DNA from 2 places in the Streptomyces sp. NPDC017520 genome. Region 1 is predicted to be linked to the other one. Evidence: predicted binding sites of a transcription regulator. Region 1 holds the regulator's gene; the other holds the start of a gene.
What was found. Region 1 encodes HrcA, which represses chaperone genes, less so after heat shock. Its sites were predicted from a motif close to TTNGCACTCNGNNNNNCNGAGTGCNAA; they were not measured.

Region 1 (7,025 bases):
GCCCGCCCCCGCGTCCGCCACCCGCTCCGCGACCGCCGCCGCCCGCGCCCGGATCACCCGCCACGAACCGCTCGGCGACAGCCACGACCAGCCGTCCGACGGATAGCCGGTACTGGACGCGGCCAGGGACGAGGTGGTGGCGAACCACCGGCTGGCCCGGCGCAGCCACAGCAGCGGCGGCGCGGCCCGGCTCGCCAGACCCACCACGGCGAGCCCGATCAGCGCGACGGCCGCCACCAGGGCCGTCAGCAGCCAGTCGATCTCCCCGAGCAACACGCTGAGCAGTGCGATGAAGAGCGCGCCGACGAACGTCTCGGGCCGCACCGACTGCCGCAGCGAGGCCCACCGGGTGCCCCCGCGCGGCCGGCCGGACCGCCAGCGCAGCCGGCTCAGCTGCTCCAGGATCCGTTCCTCGCGCACCTCGGAGGTGTTCCCGGCGGACTGCTCGACCACCGTCGCGGTGGCCTGCTCGATCGCCCCGAGCAGCCGGGAGCGGGGAAACGCGAAGGTCTTGTACTGGGTGTTCTCGCGGGTCTCCCACGGCTTCTCGGAGAGCGTGCGCACCATGTCGAGCGCCGCCTCGTACGGGGTCGCCCCCTCGCCGTCCAGCAGCCGCACCGGCACCCGCCGCAACTCGTTGGCCCGGTGCACCTGATGCACGAGCTGCTCCACCCGCGCGTCGATCTCCGGCCCCGCCCCGGCGTCCGCCGCCTGCACCACCACGAGCGGCATCACCGGCCGGTTGACCCGGTACCGGTCGATCAGCTGCTGTATCAGGTGGAAGACGGCCGAGGCCGCCTCGTTGTCCGCACTGTCCCGCCAGACCTCGCGCGCCATCGGTCCCTGCCCTTCCCCCGTGAGCCCTTCGGCCCGTGAACCGCCTGCCCGTTCCCCCACCTCAATAACCGATGGTGCGTGTGGGACGCAGGCATTCATAGGGATCGGTACGAGATCCTCTTCGACAGTCCCGCAACAGACCGGTATCAGGCCGGAGTCAGGCCCCGGACATCAGTCCGGAAGGGTGACGAAGTCGATCAATTCCTCCACCCGGCCCAGCAGTTGGGGTTCCAGGTCCTTGTAGCTGCGGACCTTGGACAGGATGTGCTGCCAGGCCGCCCCGGTGTTCGGGGGCCACCCCAGCGCCCGGCACACGCCCGTCTTCCAGTCCTGCCCCCTCGGCACCACCGGCCACGCGTCGATCCCCACCGAGGACGGTTTCACCGCCTCCCACACGTCGATGTACGGGTGTCCCACCACCAGCACATGGTCCCCGGTCACGCGCTCGGCGATCCGGGACTCCTTGGAGCCGGGCACCAGATGGTCCACCAGCACCCCCAGCCGGGCGTCCGGCCCCGGCGCGAACTCCGCGACGATCGCCGGAAGGTCGTCCACCCCCTCCAGGTACTCCACGACCACGCCCTCGATGCGCAGGTCGTCACCCCACACCCGCTCCACCAGCTCCGCGTCGTGCCGGCCCTCCACATAGATCCGGCCGGCCCGCGCCACCCGGGCCCTGGCCCCGGGCACCGCCACCGAACCGGAGGCCGTACGGGTGGGACGCGCCGGGCCGCCGGGGCCCGGGCGCACCAGCGTGACGACCCTGCCCTCCAGCAGGAAGCCGCGCGGCTCCATCGGGAACACCCGGTGCTTGCCGAAGCGGTCCTCCAGGGTCACCGTCGGCCCCTGGGCCGTCTTCTCGCAGCGGATCACCGCCCCGCAGAAGCCGGTGGAGACCTCCTCCACGACCAGATCGGGCTCGGCGGGCACCTCGGGCACGGGGGCGGACCGCTTCCACGGCGGGGTCAGGTCCGGCTGGTAGCTGCGCATGGCACGACGATATTCGCCCGAAGCGCCGGCGGACGTCGGAGACCCGGCCATGACCGGCTGGCCACCCCGGTGACCTCTCCGTAACGTTCCGGAGAGCTCCGGTGAGGACCCTGGAGCACATAGGAACGTTCCTATGTGCTCCAGGGTCCTCACCGGGGTTCACCCCTCGTCGGGGTCCACCTCGAAGCGCTCCGCCAGCGACGCCCGCTGCGCCCGCACGAACGCCGCGTCCACCACCGCCCCGTGCCCCGGCACGTAACGAGCGCCCTCGCCGCCCAGCGCCAGCAGCCTCTCCAGCGCGGCCGGCCAGCGCGAGGTGATCGCGTCCCGGCCCGCCTGCGGCTCGCCCGACTCCTCGACCAGGTCGCCGCAGAACACCACCGGAGGCTCACCGCCCGTGCCCGGCACCAGGGCCGCGAGGTCATGGCCGCTGTGCCCGGGGCCCACGTTCGCCAGCAGCACCTGACGGCCGCCGCCCAGGTCGAGCGTCCAGTCGCCGCACACCTCGTGGTGCGGGACCACCAGCGTGTCCACCGACCGGGCCGCCTCGCCCTCCGGCACCCCGTGGCGCACCGCCGAGGCGCACAGGCTCTCCGCCCCGCCGCGCAGCAGCGCCGCCACGCCCACCGCCCCGTACACCTGGGCCCCGGCGAACGCGGCGGTGCCCAGCACATGATCGAAGTGCGGGTGGCTCAGTGCGATATGCGTCACCCTCCGCCCGAGCAGCGCCTCGGCCTGCCGCCGCAGCTCGACCCCCTCGCGCAGCGTGGCGCCGGTGTCGTACAGCAACGCGCCGGCCTCCCCGGAGACCAGCGCGGCCGTGGCGTCCCAGCCTGGGAGGCGCCGCCTGCCGATACCGTTGCCCAACCGCTCCCAGCCGAAGTCTTCCCAAGCGACGTCCATGCCACGACGCTAACGGCAACGACCTGCGCGGTCTCGTGGAGGCGTGGCCGGTCGCCCTTGCCCCCGCCCCACCCCACCCCCGTACACTGACCGCGGGGATTGCTGGCACTCGAACGCACCGAGTGCCAGTCAGACACCGAGAGACACAGCTGGAGGTGTGCGCGATGCTCAGCGAACGCAGACTCGAAGTGCTGCGCGCCATCGTCCAGGACTACGTCGGCACCGAGGAGCCCGTCGGCTCCAAGGCGCTGACCGAGCGGCACCGGCTGGGGGTCTCCCCGGCCACCGTCCGCAACGACATGGCGGTGCTGGAGGACGAGGGCTTCATCGCCCAGCCGCACACGAGCGCGGGACGCATCCCGACCGACAAGGGGTACCGCCTCTTCGTCGACAGGCTCGCGGGCGTCAAGCCGCTGTCCTCGCCCGAGCGCCGGGCCATCCAGAACTTCCTCGACGGCGCGGTCGACCTCGACGACGTGGTCGGCCGGACGGTGCGGCTGCTCGCGCAGCTGACCCGGCAGGTCGCCGTCGTGCAGTACCCCTCGCTGACCCGCTCGACGGTGCGGCACGTGGAACTGCTGGCGCTCGCCCCCGCCCGGCTGATGCTCGTCCTGATCACGGACACGGGCCGGGTCGAACAGCGTATGATCGACTGCCCTGCGCCGTTCGGCGAGGCATCGCTCGCGGATCTGCGGGCCCGGCTCAACAGCCGGGTCGTCGGACGCCGCTTCGCGGATGTCCCGCAGCTGGTGCAGGAGCTGCCGGAATCCTTCGACAGCGAGGACCGGGGGACGGTTTCCACGGTCCTTTCCACCCTCCTCGAAACCCTGGTCGAGGAGACGGAGGAGCGGCTGATGATCGGCGGCACCTCCAACCTCACCCGCTTCGGACACGACTTCCCGGTGATGATCCGGCCGGTGCTGGAAGCACTGGAGGAACAGGTCGTCCTGCTGAAGCTGCTCGGTGAGGCCACGGACTCCGGCATGACCGTACGGATCGGGCACGAGAACGCCCACGAGGGGCTCAACTCCACGTCCGTCGTCGCGGTCGGCTACGGTTCGGGCGACGAGGCAGTCGCCAAACTCGGCGTGGTCGGACCGACCCGCATGGACTACCCCGGAACGATGGGAGCGGTACGCGCAGTGGCACGTTACGTCGGACAGATCCTGGCGGAGTCGTAAGTGGCCACGGACTACTACGCCGTACTCGGCGTGCGCCGCGACGCATCTCAGGACGAGATCAAGAAGGCATTCCGTCGGCTCGCCCGCGAGCTGCACCCGGATGTCAACCCGGACCCGAAGACCCAGGAGCGGTTCAAGGAGATCAACGCCGCTTACGAGGTGCTCTCGGACCCGCAGAAGAAGCAGGTCTACGACCTCGGCGGCGACCCCCTCTCCGCCAGTGGCGGCGGCGGAGGCGGCGCGGGCGGTTTCGGAGCCGGCGGCTTCGGCAACTTCTCCGACATCATGGACGCGTTCTTCGGCAACGCCGCGCAGCGCGGGCCCCGTTCGCGGACCCGGCGGGGCCAGGACGCCATGATCCGGCTGGAGATCGACCTCAACGAGGCCGCCTTCGGCACCACCAAGGACATCCAGGTCGACACGGCCGTCGTCTGCAACACCTGTAGCGGCGAGGGCGCGGCCCCCGGCACCTCCGCCCAGACCTGTGACATGTGTCGCGGCCGCGGCGAGGTCTCGCAGGTCACCCGGTCCTTCCTGGGCCAGGTCATGACCTCGCGTCCCTGCCCGCAGTGCCAGGGGTTCGGCACGGTCGTGCCCACCCCGTGCCCGGAGTGCGCCGGCGACGGCCGCATCCGCTCGCGGCGCACGCTCACGGTCAAGATCCCGGCGGGTGTCGACAACGGCACCCGTATCCAGCTGGCAGGCGAGGGCGAGGTCGGCCCCGGCGGCGGCCCGCCCGGCGATCTGTACGTGGAGATCCACGAGCTGCCGCACGCCGTGTTCCAGCGGCGCGGCGACGATCTGCACTGCACGGTCACCGTCCCCATGACGGCCGCGGCCCTCGGCACCAAGTGTCCGCTGGAGACCCTGGACGGCCTGGAGGACATCGACATCAGGCCCGGCACCCAGTCCGGCCAGTCCGTGCCCCTGCACGGGCGTGGCATCACGCACCTGCGCGGCGGCGGCCGGGGCGACCTGATCGTGCACGTCGAGGTGATGACCCCGTCCAAGCTCGACGCGGAACAGGAGCGGCTGCTGCGGGAGCTGGCCAAGCTGCGCGGCGAGGAGCGGCCGCTCGGCCAGTTTCAGCCAGGTCAGCAAGGACTCTTCTCCCGGCTGAAGGACGCGTTCAACGGCCGCTGAACCGCTTTTCGCCTTTCACCGCACCGCCCGCCGGTCCCGAACCGGCGGGCGGTGCGGCGTACGGCGGCAGAACCGGTCACGGCGTCGCTGGCTGATTCGGCCCCGTTGCACAGGACATGGCACGATGCGGTCATGTCCTCCGAGTTGACCGATCTCTGCCGGTATCCGATCGTGCAGGCCCCGATGGCGGGCGGCGCGTCCGGACCCCAGCTCGCCGGGGCCGTCGTCGAAGCCGGCGGGCTCGGATTCCTGGCCGCCGGGTACAAAACGGCGGACGGGATGTACAACGAGATCAAACAGCTGCGCCGGCTCACCGGCGGACCGTTCGGCGTCAACCTCTTCATGCCGCAGCCCGCGCTCGCCGACCCCAGCGCCGTCGAGGTCTACCGCCACCAGCTCGCCGGTGAGGCCGCCTGGTACGAGACCCCGCTCGGCGACCCGGACAGCAGCGGCGACGACGGCTACGAGGCGAAGGTCGCGATCCTGCTGGAGGACCCCGTTCCGGTGGTCTCCTTCACCTTCGGCTGCCCCACCCGCGACACCCTGGACGCCTTCGCCAGGGCCGGGACGCACACCATCGTCACGGTCACCTCGGCCGAGGAGGCCCGGAGCGCCCAGTGGGCGGGCGCCGACACCGTCTGCGTCCAGGGCGTCGAGGCGGGCGGCCACCAGTCCACCCACCGCGACGACCCGCAGCTCGACCAGACCGGCACCGGGCTGCTCTCCCTCATCACCCAGGTCCGCGAGACCGTGCAGATCCCGATCATCGCCGCCGGCGGCCTGATGCGCGGCGCGCAGCTCGCCGCCGTCCTCGCGGCGGGCGCGGACGCCGCCCAGCTCGGCACCGCCTTCCTGGTCTGCCCCGAGTCCGGGGCGCACCCGCTGCACAAGCAGGCCCTGACCAACCCGCTGTTCGTCCGCACCGAGCTGACCCGTGCCTTCTCCGGGCGGCCCGCCCGCGGCCTGGTCAACCGCTTCGTCCGCGAACACGGCCCCTACGCCCCCGCCGCCTACCCCCAGGTCCACTACGTCACCAGCGGGCTGCGCCAGGCCGCCGCCAAGGCCGGCGACGCCCAGGGCATGGCCCTGTGGGCCGGACAGGGCCACCGGATGGCCCGGGAACTGCCCGTGGGCGAGCTCATCGAGCTGCTCGCCGCCGAACTGGAGGCCGCCCGGTCGGCCCTGAGCATGAGGAGTCCCCGGTGACCGCACCGGTCTTCGTCGTCGAACGGATGCCCACCGGGCCGGAGTTCGTCCTGGACGGCCCCGAAGGACGGCACGCCGTCTCCGTGAAGCGGCTCCAGCCCGGCGAGGACGTCGTCCTCACCGACGGGCTCGGCCACTGGGCGGAGGGCGTCGTCCACGCCGCCGAGGGCAAGGACCGGCTCACGGTCACCGGCCTCGACACCATCCACGAGGAGCCCGCGCCCGCCCCGCGCATCACCGTCGTCCAGGCGCTCCCCAAGGGCGACCGGGGCGAGCTGGCGGTCGAGACGATGACCGAGACCGGCGTCGACGCGATCGTGCCCTGGCAGGCGGCCCGCTGCATCACCCAGTGGAAGGGCGACCGGGGAGCCAAGGCCCTGACGAAGTGGCGCAGCACGGCACGGGAAGCGGGCAAGCAGTCCCGCCGGGTGCGCTTCCCCGAGGTGGCCGAGGCCATGACGACCAAGCAGGTCGCCGCCCTGCTCGCCGCCGCCGACTTCGCCGGGGTCCTCCACGAGGACCGCGACCACGACAGCACCCCCCTCGCCACCGCCGGACTCCCCGCCGCCGGCAGTCTCGTGCTCGTCGTCGGACCGGAAGGCGGCGTCTCCCCGCAGGAGCTGACCGCCTTCGCCGAGGCGGGCGCCCGCCCCTACCGGCTCGGCCGCAGCGTGCTGCGCACCTCCACCGCCGGGACGGCCGCGACCGCGCTGCTCCTGGGGCGTACGGGGCGCTGGGGCTGAAACAGGGCCCGGAGGGCCGGAG
Region 2 (7,025 bases), on a different contig from region 1:
ACGCACCGTCGCTGGGTGCTGCGCGTCCTGACGGCGCCCGCCCCCCGCCCGGCTGGACGCCCTGCCCCGCTGGACACCCCGGTCCGCCGCTGACGCCCTGCCCCGCTGGACACCCCGGTCCGCCGCTGACGCCCCACCCCGCTGGACACCCCGTCCCGCCGCTGACGCCCCGGTTCACTCCAGCGGATGCCCGATCAGCATCGTCGGAGCCCCCGCCACCCGGGTCAGGAACACCGTCGCCGCGTGAGGACCGCTCAGCTTCATCCGGCGGCGCAGCTCCTCCGGCTCGACCGCCGAGCCGCGCTTCTTGACGGTCAGTACGCCGACCTCCCGCTCCCGCAGCAGAGCCTTCAGCTTCTTCATGTTGAACGGCAGCCGGTCGGTGATCTCGTACCCGGAGACGTACGGGGAGGAGTACCGCGTGTCGCTCGTGACGTACGCGATCGTCTCGTCCACCAGCCGCCCGCCGCACCGCTCGACGATGTCGGCGACCAGATGCGCCCGGATCACCGCGCCGTCCGGCTCGTACAGATAGCGCCCGACCGGGCCCACGGGCGGGGCGGGCAGCGGGGCCGGGGCGGCCAGGGTCGCCCCGGAGGGCAGCAGCGTGGCCCGGAACGCGCCGGGCGCGAAGCCCTCCCCGTACCAGAGCACCGCCTCCTTCACATCGCCGCCGTCCGAGATCCACTCCGCCTCCGCCTCCGGGCCGATCGCCTCGTGCGGCACGCCCGGCGCGATCTTCAGCGCCGCCCTCGGGGCCTTCAGCGCGGCGGCCGCCGCCCAGGACAGCGGTGGTGAGTACGCCTCCGGATCGAAGATGCGGCCCCGTCCGCCGCGCCGGGCCGGGTCCACGAACACCGCGTCGTACGGGGCGGTGTCGATCTCCGTGACATCGGCGCACCGCACCTCGATCAGCCCCTCCAGGCCGAGCGCCTCGGCGTTGGCGCGGGCCACCTCGGCGGTCAACGGGTCGCGGTCCACGGCCAGGACGGAGATCCCGGCGCGGGCCAGGGCGAGGGCGTCGCCGCCGATGCCGCAGCACAGGTCGGCCACGCTCCGCACGCCGAGCCCGGCGAACCGGGCGGCGCGGTGGGCGGCGACGGAGGTGCGGGTGGCCTGCTCGACCCCGTTGGGCGTGAAGTACATCCGGTAGGCGTCCTCGGCCCCGAACTTGGCCACCGCCCGCTGCCGCAGCCGGGCCTGGCCCAGGGCCGCCGAGACCAGCTCCGCCGGGTGCGTGCGGCGCAGCCGGGTCGCGGCGGCCAGCTCGTCGGCGGGGTCGTGGTCGCGCAGCTCGGCCAGCAGTTGCTCGCCCTCGGGGGTGCGCAGCGCCGCGAAGGCGGCGCGGGCGGGGTCGTCGTCCGGGGCGGAGGGGGTCGTTGCGTTCACCCGGTCCATTGTGGCCGCTGCGCCGGGTGCCGTTTCCCGCGCGGCCGGCGGCCGCTGTGGGCCGGCCGGGGGACGGCGCCGGTCCGCTCGCGGTGTCGGGGCGGGAGGCGGGCCGACGGCTGGCAGGATGCGGCGCCATGCAGCTAGTACGACAAAACGAAAAAGCAGCCATGAAGTGGCACAGGCCGGGCATCGTCGTGCTGGCGGCCCTGCTGGCCGCCGCCGTCGCCTCCGGGTGCGCGGCGGAGACGGGCGGCGGTGGCGCGGGACCTCCCGGCGGACCCGCGAAGCCCGCCGCCGGCCAGCCGGGCGAGGCCGCTCCGAAGGCCGGGCCCGCCCGCGCCCTGGACACCTACGCCGAGGCGCTCAGGAAGAAGCAGGCGGCGCGGGCCGTCGCCGCGAAGAAGTGGGGACTGGCCAAGACGCCGCTCGCGGCCCCCGAGCCGCCGAAGGTGAAGCCGCGCATCACCACCCGCGAGGGGTTCGAGGTCCGGGACGACGCCGGGCTGCCACCCGTCTTCACCACCGTCCCGACCAAGGAGAAGATCGTCTTCCTGACGATGGACGACGGGGCGGAGAAGGACCCCGAGCTGCTGCGGATGATGACCGAACTGGATATCCCGTACAGCGCGTTCCTCAGCGACTACGTCATCAACGACGACTACGGCTACTTCAAGAAGATGCAGAAGCGCGGGGTGACGATCAGCAACCACACGCTCAACCACCGTTATCTGCCGGGCCTCTCCGCCGCCGAGCAGAAGCGGGAGATCTGCGGCCAGCAGGACAAGATCCTCAAGCACTACGGGAAGCGGCCCACCCTCTTCCGCCCGCCCTACGGCAACTACAACCGCGACACCCTCGTCGCCGCCAAGTCCTGCGGGATCACCGCCGTGCCCCTGTGGTCCTCCGAGGCCTTCCCCGACCACATGGAATGGCGCGAGTGGGACCGGGACCTGCACCCCGGCGACATCGTCCTCACCCACTTCCGGGGCGAGGAGGACTGGAAGGGCTCGATGCCCGACATGATCCGCCGGGTCATGAAGACCATCACCGACAAGGGATACGCGGTGGCGAAGCTGGAGGACTACGTCTGATCCGCGCTCTTCCCCGCACCCGCTCTCGGGGCGCGTCATCTCCGTACCGTCGTACGGAACGCGACGCTCCCCCCCACGCTGTCCGGAAGGAGACCCGACGGAGCCCCGATCGAGCGGCGCGAGGGTGGTGAATTGGCACTCCGCTTGACCGAGTGCTAATCACGGTCATAGTCTCAGGGCTGGCACTCCCCCCTGGAGAGTGCCAGCACCACCTTGCGCGACAGGGCAGGTCCGGCACCCGCGACGACGGGCCGGTCAGGTCGCCGCCCACTGACTGCTAAACCCCGTGAGATCTCCGAAGGGGGAGACCGGATCGTGTCGACCACCAGCTCCAAGGTTGCGATCAAGCCGCTTGAGGACCGCATTGTGGTCCAGCCGCTCGACGCCGAGCAGACCACGGCTTCCGGCCTGGTCATTCCGGACACCGCGAAGGAGAAGCCCCAGGAGGGCGTCGTCCTCGCCGTGGGCCCGGGCCGCTTCGAGAACGGCGAGCGGCTTCCGCTCGACGTCAAGACCGGCGACGTCGTCCTGTACAGCAAGTACGGCGGCACCGAGGTGAAGTACAACGGCGAGGAGTACCTCGTCCTCTCGGCCCGCGACGTTCTCGCGATCGTCGAGAAGTAATTCACCCACGTTTGCTTGTGTTCTGCGCCCCTGGCCCCCTGCGAAATAACTAGCCGGGTGGCGAGGGGCGCAGTTCATTTTGAGAGGGAACACAGCCCATGGCGAAGATTCTGAAGTTCGACGAGGACGCCCGTCGCGCCCTTGAGCGCGGCGTCAACAAGCTTGCCGACACGGTCAAGGTGACGATCGGCCCCAAGGGCCGCAACGTCGTCATCGACAAGAAGTTCGGCGCTCCGACCATCACCAACGACGGTGTCACCATCGCGCGCGAGGTCGAGCTCGACGACCCGTACGAGAACCTCGGTGCCCAGCTCGTCAAGGAGGTGGCGACCAAGACCAACGACGTAGCGGGTGACGGCACCACCACCGCGACCGTGCTGGCCCAGGCGCTCGTCCGCGAGGGCCTGCGCAACGTCGCCGCCGGCGCCTCCCCGGCCGCCCTGAAGAAGGGCATCGACGCCGCGGTCAAGGCCGTGTCCGAGGAGCTCCTCGCGACCGCCCGCCCGATCGACGACAAGTCCGACATCGCCGCCGTGGCCGCGCTCTCCGCGCAGGACACCCAGGTCGGCGAGCTCATCGCGGACGCGATGGACAAGGTCGGCAAGGACGGTGTCATCACCGTCGAGGAGTCCAACACCTTCGGACTGGACCTGGAGTTCACCGAGGGCATGGCCTTCGACAAGGGCTACCTGTCCCCGTACATGGTGTCCGACCAGGAGCGTATGGAGGCCGTCCTCGACGACCCGTACATCCTGATCCACCAGGGCAAGATCGGCTCCATCCAGGAGCTGCTCCCGCTCCTGGAGAAGGTCATCCAGGCCGGCGCCTCCAAGCCGCTCCTGATCATCGCCGAGGACGTCGAGGGCGAGGCGCTCTCCACCCTCGTCGTCAACAAGATCCGTGGCACCTTCAACGCCGTGGCGGTGAAGGCCCCGGGCTTCGGCGACCGCCGCAAGGCCATGCTCGGTGACATCGCCACCCTCACCGGTGCGACCGTCATCGCCGAGGAGGTCGGCCTCAAGCTCGACGGCGCCGGTCTCGACGTGCTGGGCACCGCCCGCCGCGTCACCGTCTCCAAGGACGACACGACCATCGTCGACGGCGGGGGCAACTCCGACGACGTCAAGGGCCGCGTCAACCAGATCAAGGCCGAGATCGAGTCCACGGACTCCGACTGGGACCGCGAGAAGCTCCAGGAGCGCCTCGCGAAGCTGGCCGGCGGCGTGTGCGTCATCCGGGTCGGCGCCGCCACCGAGGTGGAGCTCAAGGAGAAGAAGCACCGTCTCGAGGACGCCATCTCGGCGACCCGCGCCGCCGTCGAGGAGGGCATCGTCTCCGGCGGTGGCTCCGCCCTCGTCCACGCGGTGAAGGTCCTGGAGGGCAACCTCGGCAAGACCGGCGACGAGGCCACCGGTGTCGCGGTCGTCCGCCGCGCCGCCGTCGAGCCGCTGCGCTGGATCGCCGAGAACGCCGGCCTGGAGGGTTACGTCATCACCTCCAAGGTCTCCGAGCTCGACAAGGGCCAGGGCTTCAACGCCGCCACCGGCGAGTACGGCGACCTGGTCAAGGCCGGCGTCATCGACCCGGTCAAGGTCACCCGCTCCGCCCTGGAGAACGCCGCGTCCATCGCGTCGCTGCTGCTCACGACCGAGACCCTGGTCGTCGAGAAGCCGGCCGAGGAAGAGGCCGACGCCGGTCACGGCGGCCACGGCCACTCCCACTAGTACGGCCCGCACCGTTCGGCACGCCGTTCGGTACGCCCGAGGCCCGGCACCCCCCGTCGCGGGGGTGCCGGGCCTCGGTGCGTTCCTCCCCGCCCAGGGGGGAACCGCTCCCGTACAGCACACCCGTACCGCATCCGTACGCCGTACAGCAACGGGAGCGGCGCTACCGCGGACCGTACTTGCGCCCCGTCCGTGACGTGACCCCGCCGAGCAGGCCACGCGGGGCGACCTTCACCAGCCCCATCAACGCCTTGTAGCGCGGGTCGGGGATCGACACCGTCTTCCCCCGGGCCAGATCCGTCAGCGCGGACGCCACCAGCTTGTCCGCGTCGAGCCACATCCAGTTCGGGATGCTGTCCGTGCCCATCCCGGCCCGCTCGTGGAACTCCGTCCGCACGAACCCGGGGCACAGCACCATCAGCCGCACCCCCGACCCGGCCAGATCCCGCGCCGCGCCCTGGGTGAACTGCACCACCCACGCCTTGGACGCCCCGTACGTACCGCGCGGCACGAACGCCGCGACCGACGCCACGTTGACGACCCCGCCCCGGCCCCGCTCCCTCATACCGGCGACAGCCGCCGAGGTCAGCCGCAGCACCGCCTCGCAGTGCACCTTCAGCATCGTCAGCTCGTCGGCCATGGACACCTCCAGGAAGCGCCCCTTGTTGCCGAACCCGGCGTTGTTGACCAGCAGATCGACCGGGTGCGTGCGGTCCGCGAGACGCTTCTCCACCGCTTCGAGCCCGCTCTCCGTGGACAGGTCGGCGCTCAGTACCTCGGCCTCGATGCCGTGCCGGTCGTGCAGTTCGGTGGCCTGCTCGCGCAGCCGCGCGATGTCCCGTGCCACCAGCACCAGGTTGTGCCCCTGGGCCGCGAGCCGCCGCGCGAACGCGGCCCCGATGCCCGCCGTCGCGCCCGTGATCAGTGCAGTCGTCATACGCGGCACGTTAGTGCCCCGCGCGGTCCGGGACCTCACCCGCCCGCCCGGCCGCACCGTCACGACGACCTCCACCCGCTCACCCGGCGAGATCCCCTGCGATCCGGCCGGGGGTGACCCCTCACGTCCCGTCAGGGTGGGGCGGGGCCGGGTGGGGCGGGGCGGTCAGGGTGCGGCGGGAGCGAAGGACAGCATGCGGGCCTCGCGCACGGGCTTCCGGTTCTCGTCGCCGCTCACGGTCGTCGACGTCAGGACGAGCCGCCCGTCGACGTACGCCGTGCGCGCCGAGAACATCCCGTACTCCCACGGCGCGGTCGCCACCGGGTGCTTCACGACGTTCGTCTCCGTGCCGGCCCCGCGCGGGCCCATGAGGAAGGTCCGGCCGGGGTTGCGCGAGCCGGCCGCCTCGTAGATGAGCATCGACGTGCCGTCCTCCGCGCGGAGCGGGTAGAGCATGCGCATCTCGTCGGACTTGATCCCCCACAGGAACTTCCCGGTCTTCACGTCGTACGCGCCGACCTGGTCCTGGCCGCCCAGCATGATGAGGCCCTTGCCCACCCCGGTGCCCCGACAGGGCTGGATGTCCCCGCCGGACCCGTCCCCGGCGCACTCCTCGAAACCCTTGCCCCGGGCGTCGAAGGTGACGCGGTGCTTGCCTCCGGGGTCCAGGACCGTGATCCGCCAGTCCCTCGCGGTGTCCTCGTTGTTGTAGGCGGTGAAGACGACCGGGTCCATGGAGATCAGACTGCCGAAGCTCCAGCCGGTCGTCAGCCGGTAACGCCACAGGACCTTGCCGGTACGCGGGTCGAGCTCGCGGACCTGGCCGTAGTTCTTGCTCCGGTCGATGGCGATCATGCAGTTGGAGCTGACCAGCAGCCGGGCGACGCCGCCCGCCACGTCGTCGGGGACGCACTTGTCCCTGTTCTCCCGGGGGATCTCGTAGAGCTTGCTCCCGTCGCCCATCCGATAGGTGATGGCCTGCATGTTCCGGGCGACGGACAGGACGTCCCCGCTGATGGCGCTGTGGACGATGAACGTGTTGTCCCGGTCACCGGGCTCGTCGAGCTCCTTGTGCCAGCCCTGCTTCCCGGTCTTCAGATCGATCATCCGCAACTGGTTGCACTGGTTGCCCCGCTCGTTGTCCGGCCGCTCGTGATGGAAGACGACGACCTTGCCGTCGGGCGTCGGGTTGGCCGGCGTCTCGCAGACGGAGGAGGGCAGGTCGACGTTCCAGACCTCGGCGCCGTCCGAGAGCCG

Region 2: the regulator HrcA is predicted to act here: its motif matches at 2,616-2,642, upstream of groES (co-chaperone GroES).

The regions. Positions count from the first base shown of each region.
Region 1 covers NZ_JBIRKB010000007.1:214,859-221,883, reverse strand. Annotated here, with positions in the region: gene ACH4KB_RS19090 (ABC transporter substrate-binding protein) at 1-837, opposite strand, end outside; gene ACH4KB_RS19085 (DUF3097 domain-containing protein) at 1,009-1,827, opposite strand; gene ACH4KB_RS19080 (MBL fold metallo-hydrolase) at 1,987-2,730, opposite strand; gene hrcA (heat-inducible transcriptional repressor HrcA) at 2,895-3,911, shown strand; gene dnaJ (molecular chaperone DnaJ) at 3,912-5,054, shown strand; gene ACH4KB_RS19065 (nitronate monooxygenase) at 5,187-6,260, shown strand; gene ACH4KB_RS19060 (16S rRNA (uracil(1498)-N(3))-methyltransferase) at 6,257-7,003, shown strand.
Region 2 covers NZ_JBIRKB010000013.1:105,331-112,355, reverse strand. Annotated here, with positions in the region: gene ACH4KB_RS27615 (hypothetical protein) at 1-93, shown strand, start outside; gene ACH4KB_RS27610 (methyltransferase domain-containing protein) at 175-1,398, opposite strand; gene ACH4KB_RS27605 (polysaccharide deacetylase family protein) at 1,560-2,483, shown strand; gene groES (co-chaperone GroES) at 2,799-3,107, shown strand; gene groL (chaperonin GroEL) at 3,206-4,831, shown strand; gene ACH4KB_RS27590 (SDR family NAD(P)-dependent oxidoreductase) at 4,995-5,768, opposite strand; gene ACH4KB_RS27585 (PQQ-binding-like beta-propeller repeat protein) at 5,934-7,025, opposite strand, start outside.